Thermosynechococcus vestitus BP-1: one gene and its partner. The protein of the gene in region 1 binds, or shares a complex with, the protein of each later gene. Links are inferred from orthologs where the notes say so. Each region holds a gene or a part of one and is shown in the gene's direction. Other genes may lie near its edges. The genes, in order: mrdA and rodA.

Region 1 (3,202 bases):
GGAACCAGACTCAAGCGTACATCGTAGTGGCGGGTACGGTAGCGAAAGGACTCTAGTTGTTCTTGAATTTGGCGAGGATGCGCAAAGGGATTGTCTGTCACCCGTCGCAGATGGCGGTCGATGGCCTCACTGGCTTGATCCACCTCAAGGGGCAGGGCACGATTTTCGCGGCACTCAAAGAAATACACCTGTTTGCGGGTTTCGCGGGCAATGGGGGTGCGCACAAGGGCGGGAGACACTGCCGCCGTCAAGCTCGCAAAGAGGCAAACAAAGATCATTACCCCTACAGTATTGGTGAGGACATCGAGGAACGAGTCCAGATTTTGACTGGGGGCTTGGACCTGGGGGCGGGGGCGCGATCGCTTCATGGAGCCGCAATATCCTGCAACACAGAGGCTTCTTCTAGGTTATAGGTTATCGGAATTCTCCATCGCTGGTCTTCGCCCATCTGATAGAGTGGCAATTGAATAGACCCAGAGATCAACTTCTCCTGCCTATGGCAATGCTAAAAACGCCCCCCCCTCGCTCCCTCACCTACCCAGCCTACGATCGCAGGGTTGGCAAACAGGGTCGGGCCTTGGTGTTGCTCTCAATTATGACGGTATTTTTGCTGGGGGGCATTGGCACTCGCCTGGCTTACCTACAAATTGTTGAGGGCGATCGCAACCGCCAGATGGCCGATGAAAACCGCATTCGCTTGATTCCCAAACCGCCAGAGCGGGGGAAGATTCTGGATCGCAAAGGGCGGATCTTGGCGGGAAATCAGTTCTCCTACTCCGTCTTTCTCTGGCCCCTGGCTGCTAAAAAGCCTGAATGGCCCCAGACGGTGAGAATTCTCTCGCGGGTGCTCAATATCCCCGCCAGTGAGATCGAAGCGCGGGTCAAACAAGCGGGGGTGAATTCCCCTTCGTTGATTCGCATTGCCCAAGGGATTAACCAAGGGCAAATTGTTGCCCTCGAAGAACACCGCAATTTCCTGACGGGGGTTGAAATTGACCGTGAAGCCCTGCGCTTTTATCCCCACGGCGAAACTGCCGCCCACATCATTGGCTACATTGGCGAACTGAATGAAGAGGAACTGGCAGCGCGGCGAGATCAGGGCTATCGCCTTGGGGATGTGATAGGCAAAATGGGCGTGGAAGCCACCTATGAAAAAGTACTGCGGGGAACTTGGGGCGGTCAGCAGGTGGAGGTGGATGGCCAAGGCAGAGTCATTCGCATTCTTGGGCAAAAGGTGGCGCGACCGGGGAATGACATTACCCTTTCGGTGGATTTAGACGTGCAAAAAGCGGCAGAAGCAGCCCTGGGCAGTCGACCGGGGGCGATCGTGGCGATGGATCCTCGCGATGGTTCGATTCTTGCCCTGGCCAGTTACCCTGCCTTTGACCCCAATTGGTTTGCTCGCCGTATGACCCAAGGTCAATGGGATGAGCTACAGCGGCGGCAATTTCCCTTTGTCAACCGTGCCCTCCAAGGATTCCCCCCCGCGAGTACCTTCAAGATTGTAACAACGGTGGCGGCCCTAGAGTCTGGGAAGTTCAGCCCTGATACGATTCTCATGACCTATCCTGCTCTGTATACAGGGGGCTTTGCCTTCCACGATTGGAATCGGGCAGGCTTCGGGCCTTTGGGCTTTGCGGGCGCCTTAGCTTGGAGCAGTAACACCTTTTTTGGTCAAGTCGCACGTGCCATTGGTCCTGAAACGCTGATTGAGTGGGCACGGCGCTTTGGCATGGGCACAAAAACGGGCATTGACTTACCGGGGGAAACAGCAGGCTTTGTCCCAGATCCCCAGTGGAAGCGGAAAACCTTTGGCGAAGGGTGGTACGACGGCGACACATTAATCACAGCCATTGGCCAAGGGGCATTGCAAGTGAGTCCGGTTCAAGCGGCGGTCATGTTTGCCGTGCCTGCGAATGGGGGCTATAAAGTGCGTCCGCACCTAATTGCTTCTGAAAATTCTGATCGCTGGCGACAGTCGTTGAATTTAAAGCCCTCTACCATACAGGTGCTCCGCCAAGGCTTACGACAGGTGGTGACCAATGGTACAGGAGCGGCTCTGAATATTTCTGAGGTGGCGATCGCTGGCAAAAGTGGCACGGGTGAAGATCCCCCCCGTCCTCACCACACCTGGTTTGGTGCCTACGCCCCTGCAGACAACCCTGAAATTGTCGTTGTCGCCTTTGCTGAAAACTCCGGTGGGGGTGGGGGGTCTGTGGCTGGGCCGATGGTGCTCAAAGTGATTCAAACCTACATGAAAATTCGCGATCGCTAGAAGATTGTCATTCCCCAAGCTTGCGCCTAGAATTTGAAGGAATGCGTGTGATGGGGGAAGTCATGATCGAGCAGCGCGTCATTACCCTTGGGCTGACACTGAGTCTATTGACAGTGAGTTGGGGAACTCGCCAGAGTCTTGCCGAAACTGTTCCAGTCGAGCCAGAAGTGGCTGCACCGATCCCTGTGAATCCTGTTCAACCAGTGGATAGTGCGCCTCTTGTATTCTCCACAGAACCCGTGGATCCACCCCCTGGTAGTGAACCCCTCGAACACCTGAGGCCCGCCCGCTCTATTCCCGTTGTCATCCAAGAACGCTCCACAGGCTGTCAAGCGATCGTTAGGGAGAGCATTCCCAACAACATTTGCCAAGCCCAAGGTACTCCACACCTCCCCACCCCCACTGCCCCCCGCCAACCCTCTGCTCCAGCCTTCCGTCGCCCTGTGGTTGCCGCCCAGCCAAAAAATGTTTTGCCATCTGCCCAAACGACTGCACCCGCCTATGTCCGTCAGCCCTTTCCAGGAGCGAATCCCTTGCGTTGGCTGACCGTCAACCGCCGCCAAATGCTCTTTCCCTTGCCGTTCCCGGTGCCCATTACCTCAACCTTCGGCTGGCGCATCCATCCCATTTTTGGCGATCGCCGCTTCCATTCGGGAACAGATTTGGGCGCTCCCCAAGGGACACCAGTGCTAGCAGTTTTTGATGGCCGCGTGGTTGAGTCCAACTGGCTAGGGGGCTATGGCCTCACCGTCATTTTGCAACACCCACCAGAGGAGCACCAAACCCTCTATGCCCATCTCTCACAGATTTTTGTCAATCCGGGTCAATGGGTGAACCAGGGGGAAGTCATTGGCCTTGTGGGAAGTACAGGCTACTCCACAGGACCGCACCTTCACTTTGAAATTCAGGAAATGACCGCCCAAGGGT
Region 2 (3,137 bases), 420 kb from region 1 along the record:
AATCGCTGCTTCAACTCGCCGCGCCACCTGTTTCAGCAGTTTTGGTTGAGTGAGTGAGTCGGCACTGGCCCATGCACTGCGTTCGGCTTCGGTCATTTGCTCCTTGACATCAATGGCATTTTCCCACTGGCGGCGATCGCGATCGTTGCCTAGGGGCACAGTTCCCAATTCCGCTAGCCACTGCTGTTTCACGGTTTCTAGCCACGGGCGATCAGGGCGTTCAATGGCGATCGCCTTATAGCCACTACACCCTTGGGGACAGCGCACCAGGTGTTGTAGCAAACTCAGTCGCATATCCCGAGAATAGCCAATATACTGCACGCTGCCAGCCGCATCAAAAATGGCATAGAGACCGATCGCTCCCTTGAGATCAGGTGCCACACGACCTGAACCATCAATATAGGGATGGAGGGGCAATTCGGCCAAAGTCGGCGCCGGGAGGCTCATGTCGGCAGTGGTGGCTCGTTTTCGCGTGCTTCACCCTCAGTATGCCCTATCTCTGGATATGTGGTAGTGGGGGGATGGGGTGTGGGCCCGTTGGTGCAGCTCTTGGCAATAGTTAGTGCTGGTAATTGCAGCAACAGATTTTTGTCGCTTTTCCTGGTCCATTTCGATTTTTAGTTGACTGAGTTCCTTCTCCCGTTGATCTTGACGCTGTGTTACTGCCTGTGCCATCGCCAAAAAAACTTAGTCAAGGTCTGCCATGTTATCACTCTCGTCAAACGGGTCATCCTTGAGGGCGTGGGCGGCAAAGCATAGTGCCACTCAGGCTAAAATGGGAGTCTTGATCAAACCACCACTGTTCCAGCCTAGTGGGAACGAAGGATATTTGGCGATGTTTTGGACAACTCGGCTATGGCAACGCCGCTGGTCTGCTTGGCTCTATCCTTGGCGGGGGATGGATTGGCTACTTTTAATTGCAGTATGGTTGATTACGCTGTTGGGAGCAGTGGCCATTCACAGTGCTGAGCTGCACATTGGCGAAAAGGATGGCTTCCAACATCTGGCTATCGCGGGCCTGGGTACTATTTTGCTTTTCCTCCTGGCACGGGTGCCGACTTCGGTTCTTATCTCAGTCCACTGGTGGGTCTATGGCATTAGTTGTTTCCTCCTACTGGCTGTGAGCCTATTTGGCGTTGAAGCGAACGGTGCCCAGAGTTGGCTGCCCATTGCTGGCTTTAACCTCCAACCTTCTGAATTTGCCAAAATCTCGATCATTCTCACCCAGGCTGCCCTCCTCCAGCGGGTTCCTGCCCATGGCCTCAGCGGCATTCTACGGGTGTTTGCGGCCACAGCCTTGCCCCTCGGGTTGATTTTATCGGAACCCGATCTGGGTACTTCCCTGGTCTTTGCTGCCATCACCTTAGGAATGCTCTACTGGGCCAACGCCCGTTTGGGTTGGATTGTGCTGATGCTCTCCCCTTTGGTGGCAGCCATTCTCTTTGCCCTACCGCTGCCCTATGAACTAAACCTGGTGCTGTGGTTCCTGTGGACATTAGGGATGGGGGTTGTGGCATGGCAAAGCCTTCCGCTCGGTTGGATTGGGGCGATCGGTGGCATTGTTCTGAATCTTTCGGGGGCAGGGCTGGGGCAATTGCTGTGGAGCGTTCTCAAGGACTACCAAAAAGACCGCCTCTTGATGTTTTTAGACCCCGATAAGGATCCCTTAGGGGCAGGCTATCACCTCATCCAATCCCGCATTGCCATTGGGGCGGGTGGACTGTGGGGGCGAGGGCTATTTCACGGAACGCAGACGCAATTGGGGTTTATCCCTGAGCAGCACACGGACTTTATTTTTTCCGCAATCGGTGAGGAATTGGGTTTTTGGGGTGGCTTGCTGGTTTTAGGGCTGTTTTGGTTAATTGGGCTGCGGCTTCTACAAATTGCCAATAGTGCCCGTGATGATTTCGGCTCACTGCTGGCGATCGGCCTTTTTGCCATGTTGATGTTCCAAGCGGTGGTCAATATCGGCATGACCATCAACCTATTTCCGGTGACAGGCATTCCCTTGCCCTTCCTCAGCTATGGCCGTTCTGCCCTTTTGGCAACCTATATTGGGTTGGGGCTGGTACAAGCGGTGGCCAATCATCGCCCGCGATCGCGCTACTGAACTCAAGCACCCTTTGTTAAAATTCATGAAGATTGCCAATAGCCGTGAAATCCCATGAGCGAGTCCCCCGAATCCACGTCTTCCCCTACTGAGCAGCCCAGTTATGTCAAACTGGCCATGCGGAACATGGTGCGTAAGGGACGTAAATCCCTGACCCATTTTGCCCTCACCACTATCGGTCTGCTGGCGCTGTTGGTGGGCTTGTCTTACCTCACCCGTTAAGCAGAACCCACGGCTCCCATGACGGTCACCGTCTATCTAGAAGTCCATGATCCTGCCCTACCAGCCGAAGTAACAGCGCTTCCCTGGGAAAGGTGGTTTAGGACGTGGATGGCCATGGTTGAACCGACCCAAGGCAAGGTCTATGAGCTGACACTGCGCCTGACAACCGATGCCGCAATTCAGGCTCTGAATCAGCAGTATCGCGATCGCGACACCCCTACCGATGTGCTTGCCTTTGCCACTCGCGATGGGGCGTTGCCCCTTCCCCTTGGGGAACCCGAATACCTTGGGGACATCATTATTTCTGGCGACACTGCTCGTCGGCAAGCCGCAGAAAGTGGGCATACTCTCTCTATAGAGATAGCCTGGCTGGCCTGCCATGGCCTCCTCCACCTCCTGGGCTGGGATCACCCCGATGAAGCGGAACTGGCACGCATGCTTACACAGCAGGCTCAGTGTCTTGAGGCAGTGGGTCTTACGCCTCCTGCTGCCCTGCAATGATCCATTAGATACATAAGGAAAAGTTAAGAGGTGTGCTTAAATGGGAGCGTTAACAACTGCTGAAATTTTTCCTTTGAAGTGGATAAAATCTGGCGTCAATGCTTAGATACGCATGTTTGGTGTGATGGGTAACCTTATGACACAAAAAGTTCTTGCTACCTATGTTGAGAAAGCATCAGGGATAACCCTACTGCGACAGCGCTCCTACCGTGTGGCCTCCTCCCTGCTGAATAGTTTCCGTTATGCGTGGGCGGGAGTGGTCTATGCTTTCCAAACTCAGCGCAATTTTCGGGTTCACACAGCA

The links.
Region 2: the proteins of mrdA (region 1) and rodA are in contact, whole or in part, in a crystal structure (PDB 6PL5), measured with the Thermus thermophilus proteins. The link is inferred for Thermosynechococcus vestitus BP-1 from one-to-one orthologs. Residues at the interface, in WP_223903432.1 of Thermus thermophilus: Arg4, Ile5, His6, Leu8, Ala9, Phe12, Ala15, Leu16, Leu19, Gly20, Arg22, Ala23, Trp24, Leu26, Gln27, Val28, Tyr31, Tyr34, Leu36, Leu43, Thr45, Asp47, Lys156, Gln157, Gly158, Ser160, Val184, Leu201, Glu202; in WP_223903423.1 of Thermus thermophilus: Phe161, Val165, Phe168, Val169, Leu172, Pro198, Tyr199, Glu202, Tyr211, Arg212, Asp213, Gln220, Val221, Gln223, Ser224, Ile226, Ala227, Ile228, Gly229, Ser230, Gly266, Phe267, Val270, Leu274, Tyr277, Gly278, Leu281, Phe285, Leu289, Arg297.

Annotation. Positions count from the first base shown.
Region 1 is NC_004113.1:1,219,869-1,223,070, reverse strand. Bases 2-2,885 are described here. They hold mrdA (penicillin-binding protein 2), read left to right. Parts: upstream 2-496; coding sequence 497-2,275; downstream 2,276-2,885. Other genes in these bases: TLL_RS05985 (M23 family metallopeptidase), read left to right, coding at 2,338-2,885; TLL_RS05995 (hypothetical protein), read right to left, coding at 2-368. Also shown: more of TLL_RS05995, read right to left, coding at 1-1; more of TLL_RS05985, read left to right, coding at 2,886-3,202. UniProt on the Escherichia coli protein: Catalyzes cross-linking of the peptidoglycan cell wall. Responsible for the determination of the rod shape of the cell. Is probably required for lateral peptidoglycan synthesis and maintenance of the correct diameter during lateral and centripetal growth.
Region 2 is NC_004113.1:1,643,720-1,646,856, forward strand. What follows is about bases 154-2,972. They hold rodA (rod shape-determining protein RodA), read left to right. Parts: upstream 154-835; coding sequence 836-2,110; downstream 2,111-2,972. Other genes in these bases: TLL_RS08035 (GIY-YIG nuclease family protein), read right to left, coding at 154-447; TLL_RS08045 (DUF3285 domain-containing protein), read left to right, coding at 2,165-2,332; ybeY (rRNA maturation RNase YbeY), read left to right, coding at 2,351-2,833; TLL_RS08055 (diacylglycerol kinase family protein), read left to right, coding at 2,970-2,972. Outside these bases: more of TLL_RS08035, read right to left, coding at 1-153; more of TLL_RS08055, read left to right, coding at 2,973-3,137. UniProt on the Escherichia coli protein: Peptidoglycan polymerase that is essential for cell wall elongation. Also required for the maintenance of the rod cell shape. Functions probably in conjunction with the penicillin-binding protein 2 (mrdA).